Regions from separate parts of the Lactiplantibacillus plantarum genome, predicted to be linked through region 1. Evidence: predicted binding sites of a transcription regulator. Region 1 holds the regulator's gene; each other region holds the start of a gene.
The links. The regulator Rex, encoded in region 1, represses fermentation and respiration genes when NADH is low (regulators of the CRP and FNR family bind a similar motif). The targets are predictions, from matches to a motif close to TTGTGAANTANTTCACAA.
Positions count from the first base shown of each region.

Region 2: the regulator Rex is predicted to act here: its motif matches at 8,217-8,234, upstream of E5260_RS00800 (shikimate dehydrogenase).
Region 3: the regulator Rex is predicted to act here: its motif matches at 6,348-6,365, upstream of adhE (bifunctional acetaldehyde-CoA/alcohol dehydrogenase).

Region 1 covers NZ_CP039121.1:2,656,332-2,666,676, forward strand. The annotation lists gene groL (chaperonin GroEL) at 1-345, opposite strand, end outside; gene groES (co-chaperone GroES) at 401-685, opposite strand; gene E5260_RS12510 (CPBP family intramembrane glutamic endopeptidase) at 878-1,522, shown strand; gene E5260_RS12515 (redox-sensing transcriptional repressor Rex) at 1,687-2,364, opposite strand; gene E5260_RS12520 (ABC-F family ATP-binding cassette domain-containing protein) at 2,533-4,515, shown strand; gene tsaD (tRNA (adenosine(37)-N6)-threonylcarbamoyltransferase complex transferase subunit TsaD) at 5,402-6,448, opposite strand; gene rimI (ribosomal protein S18-alanine N-acetyltransferase) at 6,453-6,908, opposite strand; gene rimI (ribosomal protein S18-alanine N-acetyltransferase) at 6,901-7,479, opposite strand; gene tsaB (tRNA (adenosine(37)-N6)-threonylcarbamoyltransferase complex dimerization subunit type 1 TsaB) at 7,463-8,188, opposite strand; gene E5260_RS12545 (phosphate/phosphite/phosphonate ABC transporter substrate-binding protein) at 8,468-9,520, shown strand; gene phnC (phosphonate ABC transporter ATP-binding protein) at 9,558-10,328, shown strand; gene phnE (phosphonate ABC transporter, permease protein PhnE) at 10,318-10,345, shown strand, end outside.
Region 2 covers NZ_CP039121.1:180,430-190,774, forward strand. The annotation lists gene E5260_RS00760 (MFS transporter) at 1-934, opposite strand, end outside; gene E5260_RS00765 (LysR family transcriptional regulator) at 1,202-2,107, opposite strand; gene E5260_RS00770 (sugar phosphate isomerase/epimerase family protein) at 2,331-3,182, shown strand; gene E5260_RS00775 (SDR family NAD(P)-dependent oxidoreductase) at 3,210-4,049, shown strand; gene E5260_RS00780 (shikimate dehydrogenase) at 4,137-5,021, shown strand; gene aroE (shikimate dehydrogenase) at 5,039-5,923, shown strand; gene E5260_RS00790 (MFS transporter) at 5,925-7,166, shown strand; gene E5260_RS00795 (LysR family transcriptional regulator) at 7,200-8,129, opposite strand; gene E5260_RS00800 (shikimate dehydrogenase) at 8,268-9,152, shown strand; gene aroD (type I 3-dehydroquinate dehydratase) at 9,176-9,934, shown strand; gene E5260_RS00810 (FAD:protein FMN transferase) at 9,968-10,345, shown strand, end outside.
Region 3 covers NZ_CP039121.1:18,261-28,605, forward strand. The annotation lists gene E5260_RS00080 (C1 family peptidase) at 1-456, shown strand, start outside; gene E5260_RS00085 (helix-turn-helix domain-containing protein) at 469-891, shown strand; gene E5260_RS00090 (DegV family protein) at 990-1,856, opposite strand; gene E5260_RS00095 (GNAT family N-acetyltransferase) at 2,014-2,496, shown strand; gene E5260_RS00100 (2-keto-4-pentenoate hydratase) at 3,291-4,091, shown strand; gene E5260_RS00105 (phenolic acid decarboxylase) at 4,253-4,789, opposite strand; gene E5260_RS00110 (PadR family transcriptional regulator) at 4,905-5,450, shown strand; gene E5260_RS00115 (universal stress protein) at 5,641-6,102, shown strand; gene adhE (bifunctional acetaldehyde-CoA/alcohol dehydrogenase) at 6,391-8,994, shown strand; gene rbsR (ribose utilization transcriptional repressor RbsR) at 9,254-10,252, shown strand.

The DNA of each region.
Region 1 (10,345 bases):
AATGCCAACAGGGTTAGCACCGGCCGTAACGTTCTTCATACCTTCATTAACGATTGATTGTGTTAAGACCGTTGCAGTAGTCGTCCCATCACCAGCGATGTCATTAGTCTTTGAAGCAACTTCAGAAACTAACTTAGCACCCATGTTTTCGAAATGATCGTCTAATTCGATCGCCTTAGCAATCGTTACACCATCATTAGTAATTGTTGGTGAACCATATGATTGTTCCAAAACAACGTTGCGACCCTTAGGACCTAACGTTGACTTAACTGTGTCAGCTAATTGATCGACACCTTTTAGCATCGCTGAACGTGCATCTTCAGAGAACTTTAATTCTTTAGCCATTATCTCTATTCACCTCATGAATTTAATTTATTTTAAGTTGCGCAATTTAAATGGATTAGTCTTCGATTGCAACGATATCTTTTTCGTGCAATACCAAATACTTAGCACCTTGATACTTGACTTCGGTACCGGCATACTTATCGAATAATACTTGATCGCCGACCTTCACGCTGGGGTCAACTTTTGTCCCGTTATCTAAAACACGACCGTCATTGACGGCAACAACCTTACCGCTTTGGGGCTTTTCCTTAGCGTTATTGGCAATGACAATACCGCCAATTGTTTGTTCTTCTTCTTCTTGTTGTTGCAAGATAACGCGATCTCCTAATGGTTTTAACACGTGAATCCCTCCATTTATTCTTTTTTAGCACTCCTCAACCTCAAGTGCTAATTACATTGTCAACTATATCATTTTAATTCAAGATTGCAAGTGATTTGTCAATTATTAGTCAAAGAATGTCAAATCGACTATAATGAATACTATTGAAGTATCAATAAATCTTAAATCAAACTTTTAAAAGGACGTGACTTGATGGTTAATCGCCGCCAATCAATCTTTATTCTTATCATCTACTTTATTATTTACGCACTACCGAGCGTCCTTGTGACTGCTTTCCATCAGCTAGGGGCCCAAGTATTCGTGATTCAAACGGTCGACTACTTAGTCGGTGCAATCCTACTCATCTGGTTGGCGAGTCGCATGCGGACAAAAAACGTTGTTGAAAAACAACCAAGTAACTGGTTCATGACGTTCATCTGGGGATTGATCGGTCTTGTCCTAGTCATCGTTGGTCAAGTCATCATTTTAAAAATGACGGCTTTACTGGGACAGTCAACAGCGTCAACCAACACGACCACCCTCTTAACTGTTGGGCAACAATATCCCGCTTTCTTCTTAGCCATCATTGTCGGTGCCCCGATTATGGAAGAAATCGTCTTCCGCAAAGTTATCTTTGGCAATCTAAGTGCGGTTACTGGTCAGATTGGGGCGGCCTTGATTTCTAGTGTGCTATTTAGCTTTGCACATGCGGATGGTCACTTTATCCTCTATGCCTTTATCGGGTTATTATTCTGCTGGTTATACCAGCACACCGGTCGGATTCAAACATCGATGACGGCTCACATCCTAATGAACGCATCGGTTGTGTTACCCACATTATTAGGCTTACTGCACTAGTATCATTACTAGGTAGCGCTAACCTAGCGTTTCAACGTTAATTTTCACCGAATATTTATACGTTACAATCAATGATTCGTGATCTAAGTATGTTAAAAAGGCTTTCCTGAATAATTCAGAGAAGCCTTTTTATAGCCATTTAATTTCAAAGATAAAGCGAGTTATTAATCTTCAGTCTCATTTTCATCGTCATTACCATTGTCACCTAATTGCTGACCGTAATGTTCAATGAAGTAGATCAATGTTTGTAATTCGTTGGTCAAATCAACGTTCTGAACCCGTACTGTCTCAGGAACGGAGATTCGTAACGGCGTAAAGTTCATGATTCCTTTGACGTTTGCATCAACCAAGTCATCGGTAATTTTCTGAACAACCGTGGTTGGCACCGTTAAGATAGCAATCTCAATCTGTTGTTCGATCAATTGCTTTTTGAGCTCCGTCATTGGGTACACTGGAACCCCACTTTGGACTGTATTGGCAATCGCCTCGTTGACATCAAATGCTGCTGAAATGCGGACATTACTGTTTTTGTGAAAATTAAAGTTCAGTAGGGCGTGGCCCAAATTACCGACCCCAATTAAAGCAACATTCGTTAAGGTGTCTTGATTTAAAATCTTTTTGAAAAATGCAAGTAACGTTTCAACATCGTATCCATACCCTCGTTTGCCGAGCGCCCCAAAATACGAGAAATCTCGCCGAATCGTTGCTGAATCTACTTTAACCGCCTCGGACAACTCGGTCGATGAGACCCGCTTCTTATCTGCATCTAGCAAGATATTTAAATAGCGGTAATAAATCGGTAACCGTTTTGCCGTTGCCCGTGGAATTTTTGTTTCTGCCATTCGGACGTGTCCTCCTAATTAAAAGTTTGTGAATTTGCTGACACTATTCTAGCATAACGCGTGACTTTGTGAAATAATAATTACTTATTATTCCGAATAATTGGGTCAGGCCGTTACAATATGCTACAATTATGTCACGAATTAAATGTGAAAGGAGCTTAATAAAGCGTGATTTTACTACAAGTACAGCAAGTTATGCGGCGTTTTGGCGCCGATGTCTTGTTCGATAACGTACAAATGGATATTCAAGAACACGCTCGGGTGGCCCTCGTCGGTCGAAACGGGGCCGGAAAATCAACCTTACTTAAAATGATTGCCGGCGAAACGGTACCGGACGAAGGCCAGATTTCAATGCGCAAGGGCTTAACAATCGGTTACTTGGCGCAAGACCAAGGACTGGATAGTAACAATACGATTTGGGAAGAAATGAGTAGTGTCTTTGCTGAGTTACATGCCATCGAAAAACGGATGCACCAGCTCGAAAATCAATTGAGCGACCCCGCAATCATGAATGATGAGCAGGCTTATCAACAGACCCTGAAAACCTATGATCAGATTCAAACTGAATTTCAACAAAAAAACGGGTACGGCTACCAAGCTGAGATTCGGGGCGTGTTGCACGGCTTCCAATTCGACGCCGAGGTGTACGATAAGTCGGTGACGGCACTATCCGGTGGACAAAAGACCCAGTTGGCCTTGGCCAAGTTGTTACTTGAAAAACGGGACTTGCTTATCCTTGACGAACCGACGAACCACTTGGACGTCGAAACCCTTACTTGGTTGGAAAGCTATCTCCAGTCTTACTCTGGTGCGCTGCTAATCGTTAGCCATGACCGCTATTTCTTAGACCGGGTCGTTAACGAAGTCTATGACTTATCACACCATGAAATGGTGCACTACACTGGCAACTACGACCAGTTTGTGCAAGAAAAAGCGGCTCGAATCCAAGCACAATGGAAACATTATGAAAAGCAACAAGCGGAGATCAGCAAGCTTGAAGACTTTGTTAATCGTAACATCGTGCGTGCTTCTACGACAAAACGGGCCCAGGCTCGGCGTAAGCAGTTAGCAAAGATGGACCGCCTTGACCGCCCTGATAGTGACGAGAAGACTGCCCACTTTGGCTTTCATGCGGCTAAACAAAGCGGCAACATTGTGTTGACCGTCAAAGATGCAGCCGTGGGCTATGATGGTCAGATTCTTTCGGAACCCGACAACTTGAATATTAAGAAACATGAAGCTATTGCCATTGTTGGACCGAACGGTATTGGAAAATCGACTTTCCTAAAGAGTATTTTGGGACAGATTCCATTCATTAAAGGCCAGGCCGTTTTTGGCACCAACGTCGTTACGGGCTACTACGATCAAGAGCAACGTAATTTAAACGACAAAAAAACCGTCCTCGGTGAACTTTGGGATGAACATCCCACCACTCCTGAAAAAGACATTCGTACCATTTTGGGCAGTTTTCTCTTCACTGGTGAAGATGTTGATAAACCCGTTCATGCCCTATCTGGTGGAGAACGAGCCCGGTTACTGTTGACCAAACTTGCCATGCAAAATGACAACTTCTTAATCTTAGATGAACCAACTAACCACTTGGATATCGATAGCCGTGAAGTTTTGGAAGTCGCCCTCAACGACTTTGACGGCACCCTTTTGTTCGTGTCACATGACCGCTACTTCATTAACCAAGTCGCCACGAGTGTCGTAGAGGTTTCTCCGGAAGGCACGGAACTCTTCTTAGGTGATTACGACTACTACATCGACAAGAAACAAGAGCAAGCTGAAATCGCGGCTGCGGCTGCTAGCCAAGCGGCCGAAAAAGCTGCTGAAGCCGGTGCAGCGGATTCAACCAGTGCCACAACTGCTGCTCCCCGCTCCAAAGGCCAGCAAAATTACCAAGCCAGCAAGCAGCAACAACGTGAAAAGCGCAAGCTCGAGCGCTCAGTTGCCGCCCTGGAAGAACAGATGACTGCCTTAGATGAACAAGCCACACAGATTCAAACTGAAATGGCGCAACCTGAAGTATCGGCCGATGTTGGTAAACTACAAGACCTACAAAAAGAACTTGAAGCCATCAATACTCAACAAGAACAAGTTGAAACCGAATGGACCGAACAAGCTGAAGCTTTAGAAGAATTGAGCTAATTTTCCAATGACTCATCAGATAAAAATAATAGTCGCCTCAAGAATTAATATAATTCTTGAGGCGACTATTATTTTGCCCCTATCCGCGGCATAAATCATGATTGAAAGGTGCCGGTTAGGTGGGTTCCTGTTCGTCAGCAATGCGCGTCCGATTCCGACCTCCGGGGCTGGGTGACAATTGCTGGAACGTAAGCCGACGTCGATTTGAGTCTTATTCTAAGCCGGAAGGAACCCACTTCCAGCTAAGAATAATTTGGCTACTGAGCATTGTCACCCAGCCCCTCCAGTCGGGATGCCGCTCGAATGGCTGATGAACGGCCACTGAACTCGGTACAATTTGTCGTTGGCTATTTTGATACTGAACCCTTTAAGTCAAATATCAGAGTGCCTTCTCCACTTTTTCGAAATATTCAATTATTACTACGGTAATTCAGAAATAGTGAGTTATCACAAGACCTTTTCAATCTGACAGTTGATTGATAAAATTAACGTTTATGAAAAACAACGACAAATCCAGCAAAAGTTGAGTACGCCCCTATCAGCCATTCGAACGCTATCCCGACTGGAAGGCGTTTCTGACAATGCCCAGTGGTGAAATTTCACTTAGCAAGCGTCCTGTGCTTGGTTAGTGAAAGGCCAGTATTTGAGACGTGGTTTTTCGGCTCAAATCTGTGCCCACCACGTTCCGGCAATTGGCAGAAATGCCTGGAGGTCGGTGTAGGACGAACTAACTAAGCAAGTTTACACTAACTTGAACTATTTCCAGCGGGCTTAAGATGGTCATTTTTGATTCTAGGAATCATCCTCTTTTAATCATAATTAATGAAAAGATACTAAAACGGGTGTGAAAAGGACTGACTTTTCACACCCGTTTATAACTACTTCATTACTTCAACATACCTGGCATCCAATCAAATTCTAAGCTTGGATCGGCATTCAGCGCCGCGTCGCCGAATTGGTGATGCTGATATTGAACATAGCCCGCAGCACCAATCATGGCACCATTATCACCGCATAACTTTAGAGGCGCTAAGATTAGTTCTGTGTCAGGAAAAGCGGTTGGTAAATCTTGTTGTAACCGTTCACGTAGCCCCTGATTAGCTGCAACGCCACCGGCTAAGACTAATTGCTTAACTGGATATTGTTTGAGGACTCGTAACGTTTTACTCATCAGAACATCAACCACGCTGGCCTGAAAGCTAGCCGCTAAATCGTTCTTATCCAGAGTCGCGCCAATTTGATCTGCGTGATGGACCGTATTGATGAACGCACTCTTCAGCCCACTAAAACTAAAATCGTAATTATCTTCATCAATCATTGCTCGCGGAAATTTGAAAGTGTCGTGACCTGCATGTGCCATCTCGTCAATGACTTTACCTGCCGGATATGGAACACCCAATACCCGACCGATTTTATCATAAGCTTCACCAGCCGCATCGTCACGTGTCTCACCAATAATCTCAAACTGCCCATCTGCTTGCATGTAGACCAATTCAGTATGACCGCCAGAAACTAATAGTGCCATTAGCGGAAATTCGAATGGCTTAACAAACCGAGCGGCATAAATGTGCCCGGCCATATGGTTAACTGGAATCAGCGGTAATTGGTGCGCGTATGCCACTGTCTTAGCTGCATTAACACCGACTAACAGTGCCCCCACTAGACCGGGGCCATACGTCACGGCAACAGCATCAAGGTCAGCATACGTCACGTGTGCCTCTTGAAGTGCGGCTTCAATACAAATTGTAATTTGTTCAATATGATGACGGCTGGCAACTTCAGGAACCACGCCACCAAACCGTTTGTGACTATTAATCTGCGTTGCAATCACGTTGGATAAAATCTCATGGCCATCTTTGATCACTGCCACACTAGTCTCGTCACAACTGGACTCAAACGCTAAAATCAAGTTTTGTTTTTCCACGGTTCCCATCCTTTTAATTAATCATTTTACGCATGATCCACGCATCTTCTTCGGGATCATGATAATATTCCTTACGCGTGGCAATCTGGTCAAAGCCGCATTGCTGATACAAGCGCTGGGCGGCGAGATTACTAGCCCGGACTTCTAGGAATACGGACCCTGCCGATAATTGTGCTAAGCAGGCTGTTAATAACCACCGCGCATGCCCTTGACGCTGATAGGCCGGATCAATTGCAATATTCGTAATTTCGGTCTCATCAAGCACTGTTGAGCGGCTGACAAACCCGATCAGTTCATCCTGCCACCGTAATAAATCATAGTGTACCGTTGGTAACGCCATGTCCGCCGCAAACGTCGCTTGCCGCCAAGGTGCGCCACCGGGATATGCTAATGTCGCTAACTGGTAACAAACTTGGACGGCCCGACCCGCGTCAAGCTGCGTACTGGCGACAAGCTGTCGTTCAGTCATCCGTAGCTACCGGAATACGATAAGTCATATCAATAGCATCTTCATGGTCGCCAAAATAGTACCGTTTCTTGATACCAGTCTTTTCAAACCCTAAATCGCGGTAAAGTTGTTGCGCAATCGTATTACTGTAACGAACCTCAAGGGTCACCGTTTGGTAATGCAACTTACGCGCCCGCTTCATCATGACTTGCATCATAAAATGGCCTAGTCCTTGGCCTTGAACATCAGGATGTACAGCAATATTGGTGATATGTGCATCTTGGCGGCGATCATCAAAGACACAACCACAAAAAGCGACGAGGCGATCTTCATGACGCATCACAATATAGAACCGACCGCTCTGTCGGCGAAGTTCCGTCTTAAACGCATTTTCATCCCACGGTGTCTGTCCCGCATATACGGCCCGTTCAATGGCTAGCATCTCGGGCACATCGGTAATCAGTGCGCGTGAGACATAGTAATTGACTTCGCCCACTTTAACGATGTGATTTTGAATGGCCAATACACGTTGGCGGCGTTGATTGCCACCGGTGGTCATTTTTTGAAAGTACTCCTTAAATTTTCTCAACATAGGGCGCATGTTCCTTTTCTGGGTGCTTGGCTTGCCAATCACGTTCAGCTTGCGTTAAACGCAAATAGTTCGGCACAAAGTTATGAATTTCACTCACGGGTGTCAGCGTTCGACCCATCAAACCTAGTACTACGGCTTGGGGCAAGTCAAGTTGTGGGGCTGCACGAACGAACTGCTTGGCTAACGATTGCTGCAAAGCATCCGCATATTGATCGACATCCGCGCCGACAAAGGTAATTGGTTCATCATAACTAGCTAATCGTTGGCCCCACTCGGTCACACTGATATGTTGATCAGCGATAACGGCAACTGGACGCTGGTTCTTAATCCGATATAACCCGGCAAAGATGTTGTCACGACGCGCATCAAATAACGGCGCCACTAATTGGCCTTCCGTCACAATGTTGCCAGCTAACACGGCCAAACTCGATACACCAACTAAGGCTTTATCTAATGTAAAGGCAAGTGTTTTAGCAGTCGTCACGCCAATTCGCAACCCCGTATACGACCCTGGTCCGGCAGCAACGACGATCCGGTCTAAATCAGCTGGTGCCAATTTAGCTTGAGCCATGGCTTGTTCAATAATTGGTAATAATGTACTACTGTGGTTACGGCCAACATTAGTGGTCGTTGTGGCCAAGATCTGGGTATCTTCTAATACCGCGACACTCAATGGCCGATTCGAAGTATCAATCGCCAACAACTTCATAATTTTAAAAAACTCCTCATTTTGAATTACTTCACATATCTTATCATAATTTACTTACTTTGAAAGCTTTACGGTAGTAACCAACCAATTCAATCCAGAAACAATCAACAACTATCCTGACCAGTTTCCACTCATACTTACCAATCGCTGAATTGAAAACCGAATGTAAATATTATTTACATAACTTATACATATACTTCACTAATCCTTGTCCGCACATTTACAATACCTTGTTATGCTACACAAGTAACTAAAATTACTTGGAGGTAATTGGAAACTATGTCAAAAGTTAGTAAGTCATTATTAGGTCTTTCATTCATTTCGGTTTTAGGTTTAGGACTCGCAGGTTGCGCTAGCGGAACCAGTGCTAAATCTGGTGGTAGCAGTACGGATAGCAGCAAAACCATCACGGTGGTCTTCTATCCTAACGAATCAGCCAAGAGTTTTGCTGGTTCCCGTACGGCCATTAAGCAAGCAGTTGAAAAGGCAACGGGTAAGACGGTTAAATTACAAACCACGACCGACTATAACGTTGCGATCCAAGCAATTGCATCCGGCAAAGCTCAAGTCGCATACATGGGGGCTAACGGTTATATCCAAGCACACCACAAGAGCAAAGATGTTGTACCTTTTGCCGCACAATCTGATGCTAAAGGTACCTTGAAAGACGCTACTTATAACTCCTACTTAATGGTACAACAAAAAGATGCCAAAAAGTATGAAGAAAACGGTAAGTACAGTATTAAGAACGTCAAAGGCAAGAAGATGTCTTATGTTTCCAATAGTTCAACTTCAGGCTTCTTAGTACCAACGGCTGAAATCTCACGTGAATTCAACATCAAAACCGCTGACCAAGATAAATTAACTCAAAGCGGATCATTCTTTAGTAAAGTGCTCTATGGTGGCTCTCATCAGGGTTCCGCGGTCAACTTACTCAAGGGGGATGCGGATGTCGCTGCCTTTGATGATGCTGATTTAATGCCATACTTAAACGTTACCAAGGGATCATGGGACAAGGTCGGCTCAACTTTCACTGTTAAGGATAACGCCGAAGCGCCATTTACAAGTTTAGCCGGCAAGTCGGTCGTTAACATTGCCATGATGCCTGTTCAACAAGGCCCATGGGTATACAATACCAAGTCCCTCAGCAAGGATGATCAAAAGAAGATCGCCACTGAGTTCACGTCGAAGTCCTTTGCCCAAAACAAAAAGATCTTCTCTGAACCAAATGCGAAGACACCAATGATGTTCCCTAAGAAATCAGAAAAGTCCAAATTAGTTAATGTTACCGACAAGTGGTACGCGCCAACGCATAAGTTAGTAGGTTACTAAACCACGTACCATTAGTTCACAATGAAAGGATTTGCCAATGCTCAAGGTTATTCAGCTAGATAAAACATATGGTTCCAATAAGCATTCGCTCAAAGCAGTCAACTTCACAGCTAAACCGGGCGAAGTAACTGCCATCATCGGCCCGTCTGGTGCTGGTAAAACAACTATTTTACGGAGTATCAATCAGTTGATCCGCGATGATAGTGGTCAAATTTTGCTCGATGACACTGACATTCGTCAAGCGAACAAAGCTGAATTACGCAAAGTTCGTCATCATATCGGCATGATTTTCCAAAACTACAATCTGATCAGTCCGTTAACGGCCCTTGAAAATGTTCTGCATGGCCGCTTAGGCGCTAAATCAACAGTTGCTGGCATGCTCGGCCTTTACAGTAGCGCCGAAAAACAAGAGGCGCTACAACTACTCGACGAAGTAGGGTTAAAAGAATACGCCTACCAACGTTGCGATCAATTAAGTGGTGGCCAACAACAACGGGTCGGGATCGCACGGGCATTAATGCAACATCCTAAGATGATTTTATGTGATGAACCGATTGCTTCCCTAGATCCCAAATCAACGACCATTGTCATGGACATTCTACGGCGATTGGCAAAGGAAAAACAACTGATTATCCTCATTAATCTACATCAGGTCGATATCGCAATGGCGTACACCGACCATATCGTCGGCATTAACAGCGGGGCCATCGTTTTCGAAGGCGCCACTAATGAAGTTGACGACGCGGTCTTACAGCACATTTATCGCCAACCTGACCAATCAACGGCGGTGGCTGCCAATGAAAACTAATCCAATGACACCGCAAC
Region 2 (10,345 bases), 770 kb from region 1:
CGTCAGCACTAGGGATAACCACCATTTGGAGTAATGCTAGGAACGAAATCAGAGTGTAAGCAAAGATCAACTTGATTGGCTTAATGCGAGTTACTAATGAGGAGGTAATAAAAACGGATACTAGTGAGGCCATTGCATACCATGAAATTAGTGATTTAGAGCTGTTTAGCCCCAACTTTAAGACGCTACTACCGAAGTTTGGTGCGTATTGAGAGAAAATGTAAAACGTAAATGAAAGTGTAAAACCAACAATTATTAGCAAACTACCATCAATTAACATCGAAGGCTGATTGCCACTAGGATTAATGGTTGTTTTAGGCTCGTCGCTAATTTTAGTGTGTTTTTGAGTTAATGTTTGTGGTGCGAAGCTGGCAAGTCCAATTAAGATGATATCTAAAACCATCACAACTACCATGACGACTAGTGTGATTTGAGCGTTTGGCTGAGCAGCAACAATGAACGGCAGGACGAATTGTGCAAGAGACATGGCCGCTTTTACTAACGAATTCATGCTAGCAGCTTGCTCTTGGAAAGCATCTGTCAGTGCTGGATAACTAGCTGTATCACCAAAGGAATTGGTTGCGCCCATAAAGAGTGCAGCGATGCAAGCACTGATGAGATTAGTACTAAAGAACAGGCCCATAAGAAATAGAATTTGTGCAACCATACCGATTAACATAGTTCCCTTACGCCCCAAGCGATCAGAAAGATAACCCGCAATGAGAATTGTCAATAAGCGGCCAATTCCAATCATTGCAATGACAGTTGAGAGCCCTTTAACATCAGTGTGCCATAGTGCTTGGAATTGAGTCCCGTATTGAGACACAATAATAGTAGCCATTCCTAAAATAGCATAATTTAAGTAAATTCCGGCAGCTAATGGTAAATATGTCTTATGTTTCATGGTTATATCCTGCTTTTCTTTAAGTTCCATAGTATCACCCACCAATTCTTATTTTCACAAAGTGTGCATTTTTAAACGTTATAAGCAACAAAAATGGCATTTTTAATATCCAATATAAATGTTGAAAAATCAATCAAGTAAACGGTTTATAATTATTAATATTTTTAATTGATACTAAATTCACAATCGTTGATTCACTTCAAATTTTAACACGGTCTCGAGAAGTGTCTAATAACAAAATCGCATTCAATCGATAGCTAGAAGCTATTAATCGAATGCGATTTTATTGGTTCAGAGTTAAATATTGTTAACAGAGAGTGTTTTGCTTTGATCACGAACGAAGGTGATGAACTCTTCAACAGCGGGTTGAGGTGTACGGTGCTTAAGGGTACCCATGTACAAAATTCGTTGCCATGTTGGAAATGACAATGGAATAATCTTGACTGGCATGGTTTGAAGAATAGACATATTAGGTACAACGGCAATTCCAAAACCGCTGGCCACTAAACCGGCGATGGCCTGATCTTCTTCTACGGCATATGCACTAATGGGTTGACCGCCACAGTCGTTAAATAGTTTTTGCATAATTGGATGAAGTCCACTGCGTTGCGAAAAAGTGATTTGGGGATAGGCTAATGTTTCTGCCAAATTGATACTGGAGCGGTTTGCCAGTGGGTGTGTAGTTGGTGTGATGCAAACCATAGTTTGTTCAGCGACGGGAAAAAACTCGATATCGCTAAAGTGATCCATCTTTGAGCAAAAAGCAACATCATATTTGTTGTTACGTAAACCGTTCAGAATATCTGGGGACAGGCCAGTATCAGTGTTGAATTGAAATTGGACAGCGGCATGGGGGCTTAGTTGAAGAAAACGCTGGGCAATATCTGGCAACCACTTAATACTTAGTGTTCGGAGTGCGGCAATACGAATGGGGGCTTTTTGTTGATCAAAACGTTTAATATTAGTCACACTTTTGTCGAGTAGTAGGAGTGCGGATTCGACATCACTAGCGAAAACCTTACCAGCAGGAGTTAAAGTAACACTACGTCCGGCTTTTTGAAAGAGATCAATGTTCAATTCTGCTTCTAAGGAGTGTATGGCTTTAGTTAAACTTGGTTGTGTAATATGTAACAGCTTGGCAGTTTGTGTATAGTTTTCAGTTCTTGATAATGCGACGAAGTATCGTAAATGATCCAAATTCATGATAGAAATAACCTCCCGAAGTTCATTCTGACGGGTAACGATTGATACTCAAAAGTTAACAACTACGGTTAATATAACAGAATTAATAACTTTTGGCTATGGATAGCCCCAACTAAAAGCAATTGGACGAGTCGAGTGATAGCGATTACATTTAACTTGTAAAATAAATTATGTGAATCACAAAACATGCATGTGTCGAATCCACTATTTGGAGGAAATTATTATGACAAAATCACATCCAATTACAATTAGTTCCTGGACACTTGGTGATCAATGTACATTTGAAGATCGTTGCAAAGCGGCTAGTGCTGCTGGTTACGATGGCATTGGGTTACGCGCTGAAACTTACGTGGATGCCTTGAACGAAGGTTTAACGGACGATGATATTCTCGCTATTTTGGATAAGTATAATATTCGTTGCACCGAAGTCGAATATATTGTTCAGTGGTGTGAAGCAACGCGCACATACGAACAAAAATATAAGGAACAGGCTTGCTTCCATATGTGTGAATTATTTGGTGTAAAGCATATTAATACCGGATTGATGGAAGATTATGATATTGACTATACAGCAAAGAAGTTACAAGAATTAGCAGCCCGGGCGGGTGATTTAATTATTGCATTGGAACCAATGCCTTACAGTGGCTTACCTAACTTGGACAAGACTTGGAAGATTATGCAAAAAGCCAACTGTGACAATGTATATATGTTACTAGATATGTGGCATTGGGTACGAGCCAACCAACCATATGACTTGTTGACCGAGGAACAAGCAAAGCGGGTTATTTCAATTCAAATTGATGATGCATATACTCGGCCATATGCTGATTCTATCTTACGGGATGAATCAATGCATGATCGGTTGGCTCCAGGTGCTGGTGATTTGGATACCGCTGGGTTTGTCAAGATGATAAAAGATGCAGGTGTTGATCCTAAGGTGATTGGTGTCGAAGTAATCTCTGATCAATACATGGCTAAGGGTATTGATTATGTTGCGGATTACACCTATAAGCAGACTGTGTCTGTTTTAAAGGAAGCGTGGCCTGAAATTTTAAAAGCCCCAGTTCAAGCTTAGATATTTGATTATAAGGAGTGATTATTAATGAATAATAATTGGTTAGGATTAACGGATAAAGTTGTTGCAATTACGGGTGCTGTTGGTGGTATGGGTACCAAGTTCTGTGAAGAGTTTGCTAAGCAGGGTGCCAAAATTGTCTTGATTGATATGATTGCGGATAAAACCGAAGCGTACGCAAAGAAATTGACAGAAAAGTATGGCGTTGAAACGTTGGCCGTTAAGTGCAATACGACTAACGAAGAGGAAGTTGATGCTGCTGTTAAGGCCGTGACTGATAAGTTTGGTGAAGTCGATGTGCTAGTTAATACGGCTGCTATTTTACGCTTCTCACCACTTGAAGACTTGCGTTTGGATGAATGGCAAGCTGCCTTGAATGTTAACTTAACGGGTTACTTCTTAATGTCACAACGGTTTGGTCGCGTCATGATTCAACAGAAACATGGTGCGATGGTACACATCTCAACCGTAGCGTCACGTTATCCTGAAACATATAGTGGGGCCTATAGTACAACTAAAGCAGCGGTTAATATGATGTCTAAGCAAATGGCTGCTGAATGGGGACAGTATGGTGTTCGGAGTAACTGTGTCTTACCTTGTCTGGTTAAGACGCCGTTATCTGAGAACTTTTACAGTGATCCTAAAGTTGAAGAGGGCCGTGAGCGGTTAGTGGCTAGTCGCCGCATTGGGACTTTGGATGATATTGCTAATACGGTCTTATTCATGGCTAGTGACCGTTCTGACTACACTAATGGTGGTGAAGTGACCGTTGATGGTGGTTTGAATATGATGATTTCTGACATGATTCCAAAGCCAGGTGGTCGTCGTCAATACGCGATTGATCATCATCAACCAGCGAAAAAATAGAAATTAATTCAGTTACATGAACTCGTGGATGAGACTGGGACGACTGTCTCGGTCTCTTTCTTTATTAATTAAGAGGAGATAACAATTATGGAAAAACGAATTTCAGGTACCACTGGTTTATTTACCTTACTCGGTTCTCCAGTAGGTCATTCAGGTTCACCGGCAATGTATAACTTTAGCTTTCAAGAGCAAGGATTAGACTATGCATATTTAGCTTTTGATGTTAAAAAAGCACAAATGCCAGAAGCGATTGATGCATTACGATTATTTAAGGTTCGCGGTAGCAACGTAACGATGCCATGTAAGGGCGTTGCCGCAACACTTGTTGATGAGTTGTCACCGGCCGCAAAGATTGTGGGGGCTATTAATGTCATTGTTAACGATAATGGTAAGTTGACAGGTCATATTACGGATGGCATTGGTTTTGTACGCAATCTGAAAGAGAACGGTGTAGATATTGCTGGTAAAAAGCTAGTCGTGATTGGTGCTGGTGGTGCTGCTACGGCGCTACAAGTTCAATGTGCATTAGATGGTGCTAAATCATTGGCTATTTTTAACCGTGAGGACGACTTTTATGCGAATGCCGAAAACACTCAAAAGAAGATTAAGGAAGCAAAGCCAGAAGTCGACGTTAACGTCTATCATCTAGAAGACCAAGACAAGTTAAAAGCTGAGATTGAGAAGGCTGATATTCTGGTTAACGCTACTATTGTTGGTATGAAGCCGCTGGACGGTCAATCATTAGTCGATCCAAGCTATTTACGTTCAGACTTGGTTGTTGCGGATACTGTTTACAACCCCCTAAAGACCAAGTTAATTGAAGACGCCGAGGCATTAGGATGCACGGTAGCGCCGGGGAAAGGCATGTTATTGTGGCAAGGTGATGCAGCATACACACTCTTTACAGGTAAGGCTATGCCAACGGCCGAATATCAAGCCTACGAGGCACGTCAAGCAGCTAAGCAGCATTAGAAAGGGGCAATAAAAAGATGGAAGCACGAATTGATGGACACACAACTATGCTAGGCCTTTTCGGCTCGCCGGTTGGCCATTCAGGCTCACCAGCAATGTATAACTACAGTTTTGAAAAGGCAGGTATTAATGATGCATACCTGGCTTTTGACATTCAGGCTGATGAAATGGCCAGTGCGTTAACTAAAATGCGCGTTTTAAATATGCGTGGTGCTAACGTAACGATGCCTTGTAAAAAGGTTGCTGCAGAATTAGTTGATGAATTGTCACCAGCTGCAGAATTAATCGGTGCTGTGAATACGATTGTCAATAATGATGGCGTGTTAGTTGGTCATAATACGGACGGTGCGGGCTATGTTGAAAATCTACGCCAGCATGGTGTTGACCCACAGGGAAAGCGCCTTACGGTGTTAGGTGCTGGTGGTGCTGCTACAGCAATTGCCGTTCAAATGGCACTAGATGGCGCTCAGGCGATTCATATCTTTAATCCTAAGGACTCGTTTTATCAAAATGCTGAGTTAACGGCTCAAAAGATCATGGATAAAGTTCCCGCATGCCAAGTTACTGTAGGCGATATTAATGACCAGGAAGTCTTGACACAAGCAATTGCACAAAGTGATATTTTGGCTAACGCAACCAAGGCCGGTATGGCACCGAATGTTGAACAAACTAATATTAAGGATATGACCGTTTTTCGTTCTGATTTAGTTGTGACAGATACTGTTTATAATCCTGTTACCACAAAAATGTTAGCAGATGCAGCTGAACATGGAAGCAAAACAATTGGCGGTAAGGGGATGCTGGTTTGGCAAGGTGCCGCAGCGTTCAAATTGTACACAGGCCAAGAAATGCCCGTTGAAGAAGTAACGCAACGGTTCTTCTCAGATGATGGGGGACGTTAAGATGACAAGTAACACAAATTCAAACCGTAAATATTATGTAACAGCATTGGCATTGTACTTTGCTTACTTTATTTTAGGAATTGCCTCTTCAATAATGGGACAGTATAAAACTGAGTTTGCAAAGGCGTGGGGCGCATCCACGCTGGCTAACGGAACCATTGATGTTAGTATGGTAGTTTCTGTCATTGCTGCCTATGGTCTGGGACGGCTGATTGCTTACCCATTTGCTGGTCCAGTCTCTGATAGGATTGGGCGTCGTATCAGTGGTTTCATTGGAATTGCGTTGTACGCCGTATTCTTTTTTGGGATGATCACAGTTCACAGCATGTGGTGGGCGTATGCTATTGGTATTATTAACGGGATTGCTAATTCGTTCTTGGATACCTGTGTGTCACCAAGTGTGATGGAAATCTTTCCTAAATCGGCCTCAATTGCAAATCTATTTACAAAGTTTGCCATAACGGTTGCTCAGTTTGTATTGCCGTTCGTTATTGGTTTGGTTGCTAGTGCTCAAATGTCATATCGAGTCATTTTTATCGGGTGTGGAATTTTAATGATTGCTGATGCAATCTTAGTTCTGGTTTTACCATTTCCTAAGCAAGATAAAGCAACTGCTGAGGCTAAAACGACTACTGACAAACCGAAGCATCGTTTCACACCAGCTGCGATTGCATCAATTTTAATTGGTTTTACTAGTTCAGCGACGTTTATGATTTGGTTGAATTGCAATCAAGAGCTAGGAGCTAGTTACGGAATCAAAGACCCCAGTATCCTGCAATCATTTTATGCGGTTGGTGCAACGGTAGCGGTCTTATTAACTGCTCAGTTTATCCATATGGGGCTGAAAGAGACGACCGTATTAGTACTATATCCAAGTATTTCAATCGTCATGTTAATGTTATGTTATTTCATTAATAATCCAGTCATTCTCTATATTGGTAGTTTTGTTATTGGTTACGCTGCTGCTGGTGGGGTACTACAATTGGCGACCTCTACGACCATTGGTTTCTTTCCAGATAGTAAAGGTCTAGCGACATCCCTTGTAATGATTGCCTCAAGCGTGGCTAATTATGCTGTATTATCAGCTGCGGCATACTTGACAAAAGTTACCGGTGCTGATGCGCCACGGATGATAATTCTAATGAACATTGTGATTACGTTAATTGGGGTTGGTTTAGCATTGATTGTGAAACATGGTGGTCGGTCAACACGTACGTCGGCTGCTTCCGGTGTTGAAAGTTAATTAAAAATTGCGCCTTCAATAAAGGCGCAATTTTTAGATTGATCGTTCTTGATTAGTGTAATGTTGCCAACAATAACTGCGAATAAACTCTTGGAAACGGTGGACGGCAGGTGTAATAAAACCACTGCGACGAACGACTAAGTAAATTTGATGTTGTAATGGCTGATCAGCTAAGTGTTTGATTTGAACACGCTCGGGATTTAAAAGTGGTAAGTAGGGCATTAGCGCAACACCCATATTGTAACGAACAAACCCAGCCATAGTATGATCTTCTTCTACTTCATAAGCTACCTTGGGCTGAACGTGGGCTGCTGATAGGATTTGGTCGATTAATGGTCGCAAGCCGCTATTCTGTGAAAATAAGATCATTGGATAAGGTGCTAGGTCTTCAACGTGTAGCGGATTTTTTTGTACCGCGGGATGATCATTTGGAACAACTGCAACAATTTCTTGTTGAACTAGTGGGATAAAGTCAAAGAGATGGGCAGTTAGCTGCTCACCCAGTCTATCGACGTTAGAGGCTAGAACGATGTCGTATTTTTCATCGGCTAGTGCTTGCAGGAGCACACCGGAGTTTCCTTGACCAAGCTCAAAAGTAATTGCTTGATTTTCGCTTTGATTTTTGAAATGGGACAGTAACTCAGGAACTAGTTGCTGTCCAAGGGTGTAGGTAAATCCTAATTTAACATGACCGGTATCTGGATCCATAAGTTGTTTGACGAGTTCGTTGCCTTGTGATAAATCATTTAAAGTAGCAGTGACGTATTTCAAATAAACACCGCCAATTGATGTTAACTTGATATTACGGCCATCTGCTTCAAAAAGTGGAACACCCAATTCGTGTTCGAGTTTTTTGATGGCATAACTCAACGAAGGCTGTGAGATACCTAAGTTTTCGGCAGCCTTTGCCATATGTTGTGTTCGAGCTAGCTCTTTGAAAAAAACTAAATGTCTTAAATTCATGAGGAATGCTCCTTTACTCATAGATAACTTTGATGATTTAAACAACTCATCCATATTTATTATATTAAACTAATTTGCTAACATAACAAGTGAATTGAGTAACAAACAGATAAAAATAATATTTAGGAGTGGTTTTTCATGGCAGAACGAATTGATGGGCATACTTTACTGATTGGTTTAATGGCGTATCCAATTCGTCATTCAATGTCCCCAACTATGCATAACAATGCTTTTGCTAAATTAGGACTAAATTACGCTTACTTAGCATTTGAAGTGACGAATGAAACGCTGCCAAGTGCAATTGAGTCAATCAGAACACTTGATATGCGTGGCTCCAATATTTCAATGCCAAACAAGCAAAAAGTGATTCCATTGCTTGATAAGCTTGATCCAGCAGCTAAAATGGTGGGTGCGGTTAATACAATTGTTAATGATGATGGTGTTTTAACAGGTTATACGACTGATGGCATCGGATTTATGAAAGCGCTCGCGGATGAAGGCTTGGATATTCGCGAACATAAAATGACGCTAGCTGGTGCTGGTGGTGCCGGGACTGCGATCGCAGTGCAGGCTGCATTGGATGGTGTCAAAGAAATATCTATTTTTAATATGCACGATGCAACATGGGCAAATGCCGAACGGAACGTTAAACTAATTAATGAGCAGACCGACTGTCACGCCACTTTACACTCATTAGAAGATCGTGATGATTTCAAACGGGAAATCCAAAGCTCTTATATCTATACTGATTCGACAGGTGTTGGAATGAAACCACTTGAAGATAAGACGCTTGTGGACGATCCTAGTTGGTTCAGCTCAGACCAAATTGTGTTTGATACAGTATATGCACCACGAACGACTAAATTAATGAAGGTAGCTCGTCAAGCAGGATTGAAGCATGTTTACAATGGTTTAGGTATGATGCTTGAACAAGGTGCAGCAGCCTTTAAGCTGTGGACTGGCGAAGACATGCCAGTTGATTACATTCATCAGATTCTGTTTAGTGATGATCAGGATAAATAATTGATGACAGGAGGCAAGTTAAGATGCAACCAGCGATAAAGCTACGAAATATTGAACTTGGTAGTGGTCGACCTAAGTTGGCAGTGCCTATCACAGGAACGACGATTAATGATATTTTAGCAGCGACGACACCGATTTTAGCTGCACAGCCAGATGTCGTTGAATGGCGAATTGATTTTTTCAAGGATGTAATTAATCCAGAAAAGTTGAAATCGGCCGGTCAGCAACTTCGTCAGGCTTTAGGTGATATTGCCTTATTAACTACTTTCCGAACTAAAGGTGAAGGCGGCGAATTAGCACTATCAGATACTGAGTATTTTAAACTGTGTGAGACGGTCTTAGATGGTGGGTTCACGGATGCCTTAGATGTTGAGCGTTACCATGACGAACAAGCTGTTAAACAAATTGTTGCAGCAGCTCATGAGCATCAAGTAGTTGTGATCATGAGTAATCATGATTTTGATAAAACGCCGGCGGTTGCTGAGATCGTTAAGCGCCTTACTAGTATGGTCGATTATGGTGCTGACGTTGCTAAGATGGCTGTGATGCCACAATCGGTGGAGGATGTCTTAACATTACTGACAGCGACTAATATTGCACGCCAAACACTACCACAGCCAGTAATCACAATGTCGATGGGTGACTTAGGAAAAGTGTCACGGCTTGCTGGTGAAGTGTTCGGCTCTTGTTTATCATTTGCAACGGTCGGGGCGGCTTCGGCACCTGGGCAAATTGCACTTGAAAATTTACGGCCGGAATTGGAAGATCTGAAGTTAAATTAAAGCATAACTGAAAGAAATCGTGAGGTCAGAGTGATGATTGGGACACAAAAAAAGTATGTTTCACAATTTACGATGATGGGAACCGTCATCTCGCTGACATTATTTGAGCCGAATCAGTTAGCGGTCGAAGCGGTCTATGATTACTTGCAGCGGATGGATGGTGTCTTTTCTGTCAATCGTGCCGATTCAGAATTAGCTGCGATCAATCAATATGCCGGTATTCATCCAGTTTTGGTTAGCACTGAATGCTTTCAACTAGTGTCGGATGCTATTAAGTACACAAAGCAATATGCGGATAGTTTTAATGTGCTAATTGGACCGTTGGTTAAACTTTGGAAGATTGGTTTTGGTGGGCATCAAGTACCAGCGGCCAAGGGAATTAGCCAACGATTAGCCTTATTAGATACGCAC
Region 3 (10,345 bases), 600 kb from region 1:
CCTATCGAATTTTTGAACCTTGATATGGGTGTGCTGACGGACGTTGCTGTGCAACAGTTACAGGCTGGCGAAACGGTTTGGTTTGGCAACGATGTGTTGCGACAGATGGACCGGAAGACGGGATACTTGGATGCTCATTTATTTGAAACTGGCAAGTTATTTGGAACCAACGATCATCTGACTAAGGCGCAACGGCTGTTAACAGGTGAAGGTGAAGTTAGCCATGCCATGACGTTAACCGGCGTTGACTTAGTGGCTGATACGCCAACTAAGTGGAAGGTCGAAAATAGTTGGGGTGAGCAAGTAGGTGATCAAGGCTACTTCGTAATGAGCCAAGATTGGTTTAATGAGTACGTCTATGAAGTAGTTGTTCACAAGCATTTCTTGGCACCGGAATTTCAGGCGCTGCTTAACGAACGTGCACAGCGGCTACCCGCATGGGATCCGTTGCACTAGGAGGGTAATGTGATGGGAATATTTTCAGAACGATTAAAAGAAGCGATGCAACAAGCGAACATAACCTCTGCTCAGTTATCTAAACAAACGGGAATTGGTCGTTCATCAATCAGCCAGTGGTTAAGTAATAAATACGTGGCTAAACATGATAAGGTTACGGCGTTAGCGACGGTACTGAATGTGTCGCCAGATTGGCTGCTAGGTACGACTGATGTTGCAACAGCGGTGGCCCCGGAAGCGGTACCGATTCCAGTATCGGTCACGCCAACCCCTGCCGTTGACCCCGAATTAATAACATTGTGGGAACAGCTGGATACCAAACAACGATCTAAGTTGATCAAAAAGGCACGGAAGTTGTTGACTAAGTCGGCCGAACAGCCCAACACAAAGCGGAAAAAGAACAAGAAAAAGAAAAAAGGCAAGAAACGGAAATAAGGCAATGCAAAAAACAACTTTTGCTCCTCAGCTCGTCGTGAGGAACAAAAGTTGTTTTTGACTGTCATGATGAATGATTAGGGGTTGATAATGGTGAACTAAATGGTCCATTTTTCCCAGTCACGCGCCCAAATCAGTCCCATGACGCCTTCTCCAACGTGAACCCCAACGACGGGACCGATCTCGCCTTCATCGATGGTGAGATCAGGAAAGCTAGCCTTCAAGTCAGCTGTCCATTCGGCTTGGAGTTTCGGATTGTTGCCGTTTTCGATTGTGACGCGAAGTGGATAGTCAACGGCAGCAATCTCAGCAGCTAGCTTGGCTTTGATGGCTGCGTATGCCCGCCGCATCGTTCGTTCTTTTTGAATAGCGACGATCTTGCCATCTTGAAAGGTCAGAACGGGTTTAATGCGTAAGAGGTTGCCAACGAGTCCAGAAGCGTTTGAGAGCCGACCAGTCCGAACCAAGTGACTGAGATTATCGACAACAAAATATACGCCGGTTGTTTCACGGATTTTTTTGAGCTGAGCAATAACTTGTTCGGGTGAGTATCCTTCAGCGACTAATTTAGCAGCTAACAAGACCATGTAAGCTTCTCCACCAGCCGTAATTAGTGAATCAAACGGATAAACCTTGATGTTGGTTACGTTTGGCAGGTAACTTTCGAGATTAGTAATAAAGCTGGTGATACCAGAAGAAAGATGGATACTAATGACAGCATCATAGCCCGCCTTTGCCAGCTGATCATAAGTCGTTTGCATCTGACCAAGGGTAATCTGAGTGGTCGTTGGTAACTCAGGCGCGGTACGCATTCGTTCATAAAATTCTTTGGACGTTATTTCGACGTTTTCTAAGTAGGTTTGGTGACCAAAAATAACAGTAATTGGGACGACGTGAATATGATACTTTTCAACATCGGCCGCTGAGAGGTAGCTTGCGCTATCCGTTACAATTGCGGTTTTCATTTTTCCCCCGCTTTCATTTGGTGAAAGTATTGCCTAACATTATAACGCTTGTCAGTAGTTGAAAGCTAGCTTTGATGAATAGATTAAGGCGATTAATGTTTGAAATTCTCAACAACTAACGTCATAATGAGAATCATTAAATGGGGGAGGGCACAGGATGACCAAACGAATTGAGATAAAACCGGCAACAGCTGCGGATCAAGCAGCGCTGGCTGAAATATATTTAGTGGACCGTCAGCAAGATTTTCCATGGGTCACTGATCCACAACTGCAAGATTTTAACGAAGACAGCCGTGGTGAATTCGTGCTGGTCGCGTGGATTGATGGTCAGCGGGCTGGCTTTTGTTCGTTGTACCGGCTGGCCAACTTCATTCATCTGCTTTTTGTGGCCCCAGATTTCCGCCACTTGAAAGTTGGTGAGCGGCTACTGACAGAAATGCGCCAGTATGCAACCGAACCACTCACGTTGAAGTGTGTGATGGCCAACGAAAATGCCCTGCGATTTTATGCGCAAGTAGGGTTTCGAATTGTCAAAGCAGATGCGGACGCGCTCCCACCAAATTATACGTTGCGTGATACGCATACTGAGCAGTACGTGGCATTAGTGGATGTTATGGCCAATGAACGCAAGCTTAATTAATCTAATTTATTTTTAATTTTAAGGTTGACATTGTGATAATCTGGCGCTAGAATCTAATCATTAATTAAATTTAGATTAAAAACCGTGATAAGGAACGGTGCTAAGCTGGTTAGTTAGCGAGCTGCGGATTGGTGTAAGGCAGTCAATACCACTTAACATAGATCACCTTGGAGTTGCGCCTCGAAATTCGTGGAGATGGTGCTGGATGGTACCCATTAATGTACCGGCGTATCGCAATTGCTGTACGTACTAAGGTGACTATTGTGAAGTAGTCGCGAATAAAGGTGGTAACCCGTTCTGGACGTCCTTTAATTAACTCATAGGAGTTAGTTAAAGGACGTTTTTTTATGATTTAAAGGTGGTGAGGAGTATGGAATCGGACATTCAGGTGGCTAGTTACCAACAAATGTGGGCAATGGTAACTAGTCGCACGAGGACTTGCTCCTCGAGTAACACATAGGTCAACAAGGAATCAAAAACACATAGTATAACTGAGTACTCCGGGTAGATCACATACGATACCACGTGTATCGATTAACACATAGTTTTAGCAACGTGCAATTTATACGTTTAGACACACATAGTTTTAACATGAACGATATTTATGACCCGTAGTCTTAATAATTCGTATTTAAGACGCCCGTACAATTAGCTGGCGCACTGAATACATCCAAATAATGAAGTGACAACTAGATTAATTGTAATGAGTTAACGTATTAGCAATGATTAGACGGCCTCATTACGAACACATATTGGGATAACAGTAACCACAAACACATAATGGAGGTTTTATAATGACAACTACCACCACAGAAACAGAAACTCAAGTTGCACAACAGCTATTTACGGCCTATCAGACACAGCATGCGTTAACAATGGCTGATCTTACAAGTAGTGTCGCTGACGAAGACGCTGCGTATCGAGTTCAAGCCGCATTAACGGCCTTAAAACAGCAGCCGGTTGGTGGATACAAGGTCTCGTTGACGAGTGCAGAAACTCAAAAGATGTTTGATGCTCATACGCCGCTGTACGGTGCCCAGGTTGCAGATCACTTTTTGGCGGCACCAACCACGGTTCGACGCGGGCAACTAATGGACCCACTCGTCGAAGTTGAGTTGGTCTTTAAGGCTAAAGAAGCCCTGTCAACCACCGATTCATTGACCGATTTATGGCAAAAAACGACTGTCGCGCCGGGACTTGAATTGCCAGATTCACGTTTTGCTGACTGGTTTCCCGATTTGCCTAAAAATTTGGTGGTCGCGGATGCCGCAGTCGGTGGGCTAGTGGTATATGGAACTGAACGGGAGACTGCCGAGTTATTCGCTTCAGCTGATGCAGTGGCAACGCCAAAGTGTACGCTAGTCCATGATGGGGAGACGGTTAAAACTGGTCAAGCGAGTGAAGTGTTGGGTAACCCGCTTGAGTCATTGAAGTGGTTAGTCGGCAAGCTTGCAGAGCAAGGTAAGACATTAACGGCTGGTCAACGAGTTTCGTCGGGGACGTTTGTCCTACCACCACATTTGACCGCGGGGCACTGGCAAGCCGACTTCGATGCCGGGCTGGGACAGGTCGCACTGGATGTAACGGAAGCCTAAGTAAAATAATTACGAAAAAGGCCTTCATAAATGTCATGACATTTATGAAGGCCTTTTTGAAGTGTTGCTAAATGAATGTTTTTCAGATGATTAGTAATTTTCAAAGATTGGACAGACTGATAATTATCCAATTTGTAGACCAGAATGTTTCACGTGAAACATTACTTATTTAGACGATGGTAGTTTTGATCAAAGTACTTGCCGTTGCGAATATCATTCGGCATTTCTTTGTAAGGTGCTTCACTGATTACATCTTCGTTGTTTTGGCCGGCGTCGCCCATGTAAGTAATATTGGCAAATTCGGGTACAACTAGTTTTGGATAAGTGGCATACTTTTCACGAGACTGTTCCATTAAATCGATGTGTTCGTTTTGGTAAGTGACCGTAATTTCAGGGTGTTCTTCAACCCACTTTGGGAAGAAAATCGTACCGTGTAGTTTCTTCTCATTGGGCATGAAGTCTAGTGCAACGTCAGTCCCAGTTGGTTCAGTCCAAGAAATTTTGTAAATGCCTTCGGTCAACATGACGATGTCAGCTTTTTGATCAGTGACCCAACGACCGGCAACCATCCCACCGTGGATTCGGTAATCAACGGTGTGGTCGTTCTTGGCGTACCACTCGTATTCCCAGCCGTTATCATAAGTGTAGATAAAGTGTGTGCCGAGAAAGTCATCAAGTGTTTTAAAAGTTTTTGTCATTAGAATTACCTTCCTTATGTCTAATATGTCATTTTAATCATGTAATTTATTACATGTTTTAAACAACAAGGTTAGTGTATACTGTTATCAAGGAATCGTCAAGGAGGAATTTCCAATGGCGCAAAAAAACAAGTTACAATTTATTATTCTAGGGTTATTAAACCAGCAACCATTAACGGGCTATGATCTAACTAAAGCCTTTGATGACGAGATCGGTGAATTCTGGCAAGCTCAACATAGTCAAATTTATCCGCAATTGAAGCGACTAGAAGAACAAGGTTACGTCACGCATGAAATTACGGTCAGTGGCGAAAAACTTGAAAAGAAACTCTACCACATCACCGCAACTGGTCGGCAGCTGTTACATGAGTGGATCAGTGTCGGTACACCAGACTTAACCGCTACGAAAGATGAATTTATTTTAAAACTATACTTTATTCAAACGGATCGTGATCCACGCCTACTAGCGATGTTACAGGAACAGCTCACCCTGCACACAGCTAAGTTAGCACACTTACAACAGCGATTGGCGACCGTTTTCCCGCAAGCTAAAGCTGCTAAGCAACATTATGGTCACTATTTGATCTTACAACATGCGATCGGACGAGAAGACTACTATGTGAATTGGTTGAAGCAGACGTTGAAAGCCTTACCGGAGTAATGGGGAGAGTGCTGCCGCTCTAACTGGTGGCTGGAATCATAGCGTTAAAAGCTACCCTTAATTATTTAGAGCGGCGTTTGAAGGAAATCAGCTTATGATTATATGCGTGTGAGAAATGGTGCCGTTTGAATTCTGAAACTGGTATAATGGCAGTGGTCAATATCAATTCACTTCAATGAGGAGATTAACTATGGAAAATCAAAAAATGCAAGAGCCACTTGTCTATCGGCGAATTTTACTGACCGTTGATGAGGACGATAATACCTCTTCAGAACGTGCGTTTCGATACGCAACGACTTTGGCCCACGACTATGATGTTCCGTTAGGAATTTGTTCGGTGCTGGAAAGCGAAGATATCAATATCTTTGATTCATTAACACCGTCGAAGATCCAAGCTAAACGGAAACACGTTGAAGATGTTGTTGCTGAGTATGTTCAGCTTGCAGAACAACGAGGCGTTAATCAAGTAGAGCCGCTTGTCTATGAAGGCGGTGATGTGGATGACGTCATTTTAGAGCAAGTTATTCCAGAATTTAAACCAGATCTATTAGTGACCGGTGCCGATACTGAATTTCCACATTCTAAGATTGCTGGGGCAATTGGTCCGCGTTTGGCCCGAAAAGCACCTATTTCAGTTATCGTTGTTCGGTAATCAAGACTCGGGACAGGGATTAAGATCCAAGCTGATGAAATTTTAACAACCGCAAGCTCATCATGGCTAATGAGGAGCTTGCGGTTGTTTTTGACTGCTATTGTTCATTAATGAACTTAACAATTGAATTTTTTTATTGGCTATAAATACTGCTAAACATGAGTTTATAAGTGTACTGTTTGGATGATATTAAATAATTTTTCAAATTCTTGTTGCATTATGAGCAAGGATGGCTATAATAAAGTTTGTAAATTAATTCACAAAGGAATTGAACGGAGGAAGCACTTCATGATTAAGACAGAAAAAAATCAAACAAGCAAAGTTACTGACGAAGTTGATCAATTAGTTCAACGTTCTAAGAAAGCATTAGCTATTTTGAAGTCATATACCCAAGCACAAATCGATGATTTATGTGAAAAGGTTGCGGTTGCCGCACTGGACAATCATATGAAGTTAGCCAAGTTGGCGGTTGAGGAAACCGGTCGGGGTGTTGTTGAAGATAAGGCGATTAAGAACATCTACGCCAGCGAATATATCTGGAACAGCATGCGCCATGATAAGACAGTCGGCGTCATTAAAGAAGACGATGAAGAGCAACTAATGGAAATTGCTGAACCAGTTGGTATCGTAGCCGGGGTTACACCCGTAACGAATCCAACTTCAACAACGGTTTTCAAGACGTTGATCTCATTAAAGGGGCGTAACACGATCGTCTTTGGTTTCCATCCTCAAGCTCAGAAATGTAGTTCTGCGGCTGCTGATGTGATGCGGGAAGCGATTAAAGCTGCTGGTGGTCCAGCTGATGCTGTTTTATACATCGAACACCCAAGCATTGAAGCAACCGACGCCTTGATGCACCATACGGATGTTGCGACGATCTTGGCTACCGGTGGTCCAAGTATGGTGACAGCCGCTTACTCATCAGGTAAACCAGCACTGGGTGTTGGTCCTGGTAACGGCCCAACTTATGTTGAAAAAACAGCTGACATTAAGCAGGCGGTTAACGACATTGTTTTATCGAAGACGTTTGATAATGGGATGATTTGTGCTTCTGAAAATAGTGCCATTATCGACAAGGAAATTTATGCTGAAGTTAAAGCTGAATTTATTCGTTTGGGTTGCTACTACGTTAAACCTAAAGATGTGCAAGCCTTGAGTGATGCTGTCATTGATCCTAACCGGCACACAGTTCGTGGTCCAGTTGCTGGTAAAACAGCTTATCAAATCGCACAAATGGCTGGCTTGAAAGATGTCGCTAAGGACTGCCGGGTCTTGATTGCGGAGATTAATGGTGTCGGTATCAAGTACCCATTATCCGGCGAAAAATTATCACCAGTTCTGACCGTTTACAAAGCGGATTCGCATGAAGCGGCGTTCAAACGGGCTAATGAATTACTTCACTATGGTGGCTTAGGCCATACTGCTGGGATTCATACGACCGATGATGCATTGGTCAAAGAATTTGGCTTACAAATGCCAGCTTGCCGGATCTTAGTTAACACGCCATCTTCAGTTGGTGGGTTAGGTAACATCTACAATAACATGGCGCCTTCATTAACTCTGGGCACGGGATCGTATGGTGGCAACTCGATTTCTCATAACGTTACAGATATGGATCTGATTAATATCAAAACTGTGGCAAAACGGCGTAATAACATGCAATGGGTCAAAATGCCTCCCAAAGTCTACTTCGAACGCAATTCCGTTCGCTACTTGGAACACATGGCCGGGATTAAGAAGGTTTTCCTAGTTTGTGATCCTGGGATGGTTGAATTTGGCTATGCTGATCGAGTAACGGCGGTCTTGAACAAGCGGACTGATCCGGTTGATATCGACATCTTCTCAGAAGTTGAACCGAACCCGTCGACTGACACAGTCTACAAAGGGGTTGCCCGGATGAAGGCCTTTAAGCCAGATACAATCATTGCACTCGGTGGTGGTTCTGCAATGGACGCCGCTAAGGGGATGTGGCTCTTCTATGAACACCCAGAAGCTTCCTTCTTAGGTGCTAAACAGAAGTTCCTGGATATCCGGAAGCGGACGTACAAAGTACCAGTATCCGAAAAAGTAACTTATATTGGGATTCCAACGACTTCTGGGACTGGTTCTGAAGTAACGCCATACGCGGTTATTACGGACTCCAAGACGCACGTCAAATACCCGATTACGGACTACGCAATGCAACCAGATATTGCGATCGTTGACCCACAATTTGTTGAAACGGTGCCAAAGCGGACGACGGCTTGGACTGGTCTCGACGTAATTACCCACGCAACCGAAGCATATGTTTCAACGATGGCTTCTGACTTCACACGCGGCTGGTCAATTCAAGCCTTGCAATTAGCCTTCAAGTACTTGAAAGCTTCTTATGATGGTGACAAGATGGCTCGTGAGAAGATGCACAATGCCTCAACGTTAGCTGGGATGGCCTTTGCCAATGCCTTCTTGGGTATCAACCACTCGATCGCCCATAAATTAGGCGGGGAATTCAACTTACCACACGGATTGGCAATTGCGATCACTTATCCGCAAGTCGTTCGTTACAATGCTGAAATCCCAACGAAGTTAGCAATGTGGCCGAAGTACAACCATAATACTGCCTTAGCCGACTATGCCAACATTGCCCGGGCCTTAGGGTTACCAGGCAAGACCGACGAAGAACTCAAAGAAAGCTTAGTTAAAGCTTACATTGACTTGGCTCACTCAATGGATGTGACCTTATCCTTGAAAGCTAACCGGGTCGAAAAGAAGCACTTTGACGCCACCGTCGACGAATTAGCCGAACTGGCCTATGAAGACCAATGCACGACCGCTAACCCACGCGAACCTTTAATCAGTGAATTAAAGGCGATTATTGAACGTGAATGGGACGGCCAAGGTACTGAAAAATAGCCCTTTGTGAATTAAGGGAGCCCGCGCTCATGATGAGCGCGGGCTTTTTTGTCATGTGGTTTTAGAATAACTACCTGGAAAGTTTTTACTGTTTGTTTTCAGAGGAGGAGAAAATGAAGACTTGATATGGATAAATTATCGGCTTGCACACTATATAGATATACTTATAGGTGTACTAAATATTTTTGAGATTCGGTTAGGAAAATTCGGCGTTCTAGGCTACAATAATGCAAGAGTTAATTTTACGGAGGAGAAGCCCATGAAAAATAAGGCAGTCACAATCAAAGATGTTGCGCGCCTTGCAGAACGCTCAATTGCGACCGTGTCACAAATTTTAAACGGGCATGGTGATAAGTTTAGTGCGGCGACGGTTGCTAAGGTGGAAGCGGCCCGGGATGAATTAAATTATGAGCCCGATTACTTTGCTCAGCGGATGATTAAGAAGACCAGCAAAACAATTGGGGTCCTTGTGCCTGATATCCGGAATCCCTTTTTTGGTGAGCTACTTCGAGGCATTGAAAATGTCTTGTATCAGCAAAATTTCATCACGATGTTGTGTAATGCTGATCTGGATGAAGACAAAGAACGCGTCTATTTGGATGAACTCAGCCGCCGGGGTGTGGATGGCTTTATTATCGCAAGTTCGGCCGTTTCCAATAATGCGATTAATGATATTCTACGGCAAAAGGGTCACCCATTTATCGTCTTAGACCAAAAGCGCGCCGAAGGGTTCAGTGATTCTGTGTTGACTGATGACTATGATGGGGGGCGGCAAGCTGCTCAACACTTAAAAGATTTGGGACACCGGCAAGTCGCCGTTCTTATTCCAGCAAAACCGTCAGCCAATGTCCAAAAGCGGCTTAGTGGTTTTTATAGTGTGTATCCGCGGACAGCGGTACATGTCATCGCGACGCCGCTTTCTAAAGTGGGTGGTCGCCAAGTTGTTCCGGAAATTTTGGCGACTGGGGTTACGGGGATCTTTGCAGTCAATGACGAAATCGCATTCGGTGTATACTTAGGCATGGCTGAACATGATAAGCGGATACCGGATGATTACAGTGTCATTGGCTATGACGATGTCGAAATGTGCCAATATGTCGCGCCACAGCTTACAACCATCGCACAACCGATTTTTGAGTTGGGGCAAACGACAGCCAACCAGTTACTCGACCGTATTGCTAATCCGCAGCAGCCATGGGAAGAACACCACTTACCAGTTAAATTAATTGAAAGAAATTCGACGGCACATTTGAATTAATTATTCAGATGTGTTATATTTTTTACGAGTTATTAAAACGTTGTCATAAAACGTTTTAATAAAAACTAAATTCAGATTAATTTAACTATTTGG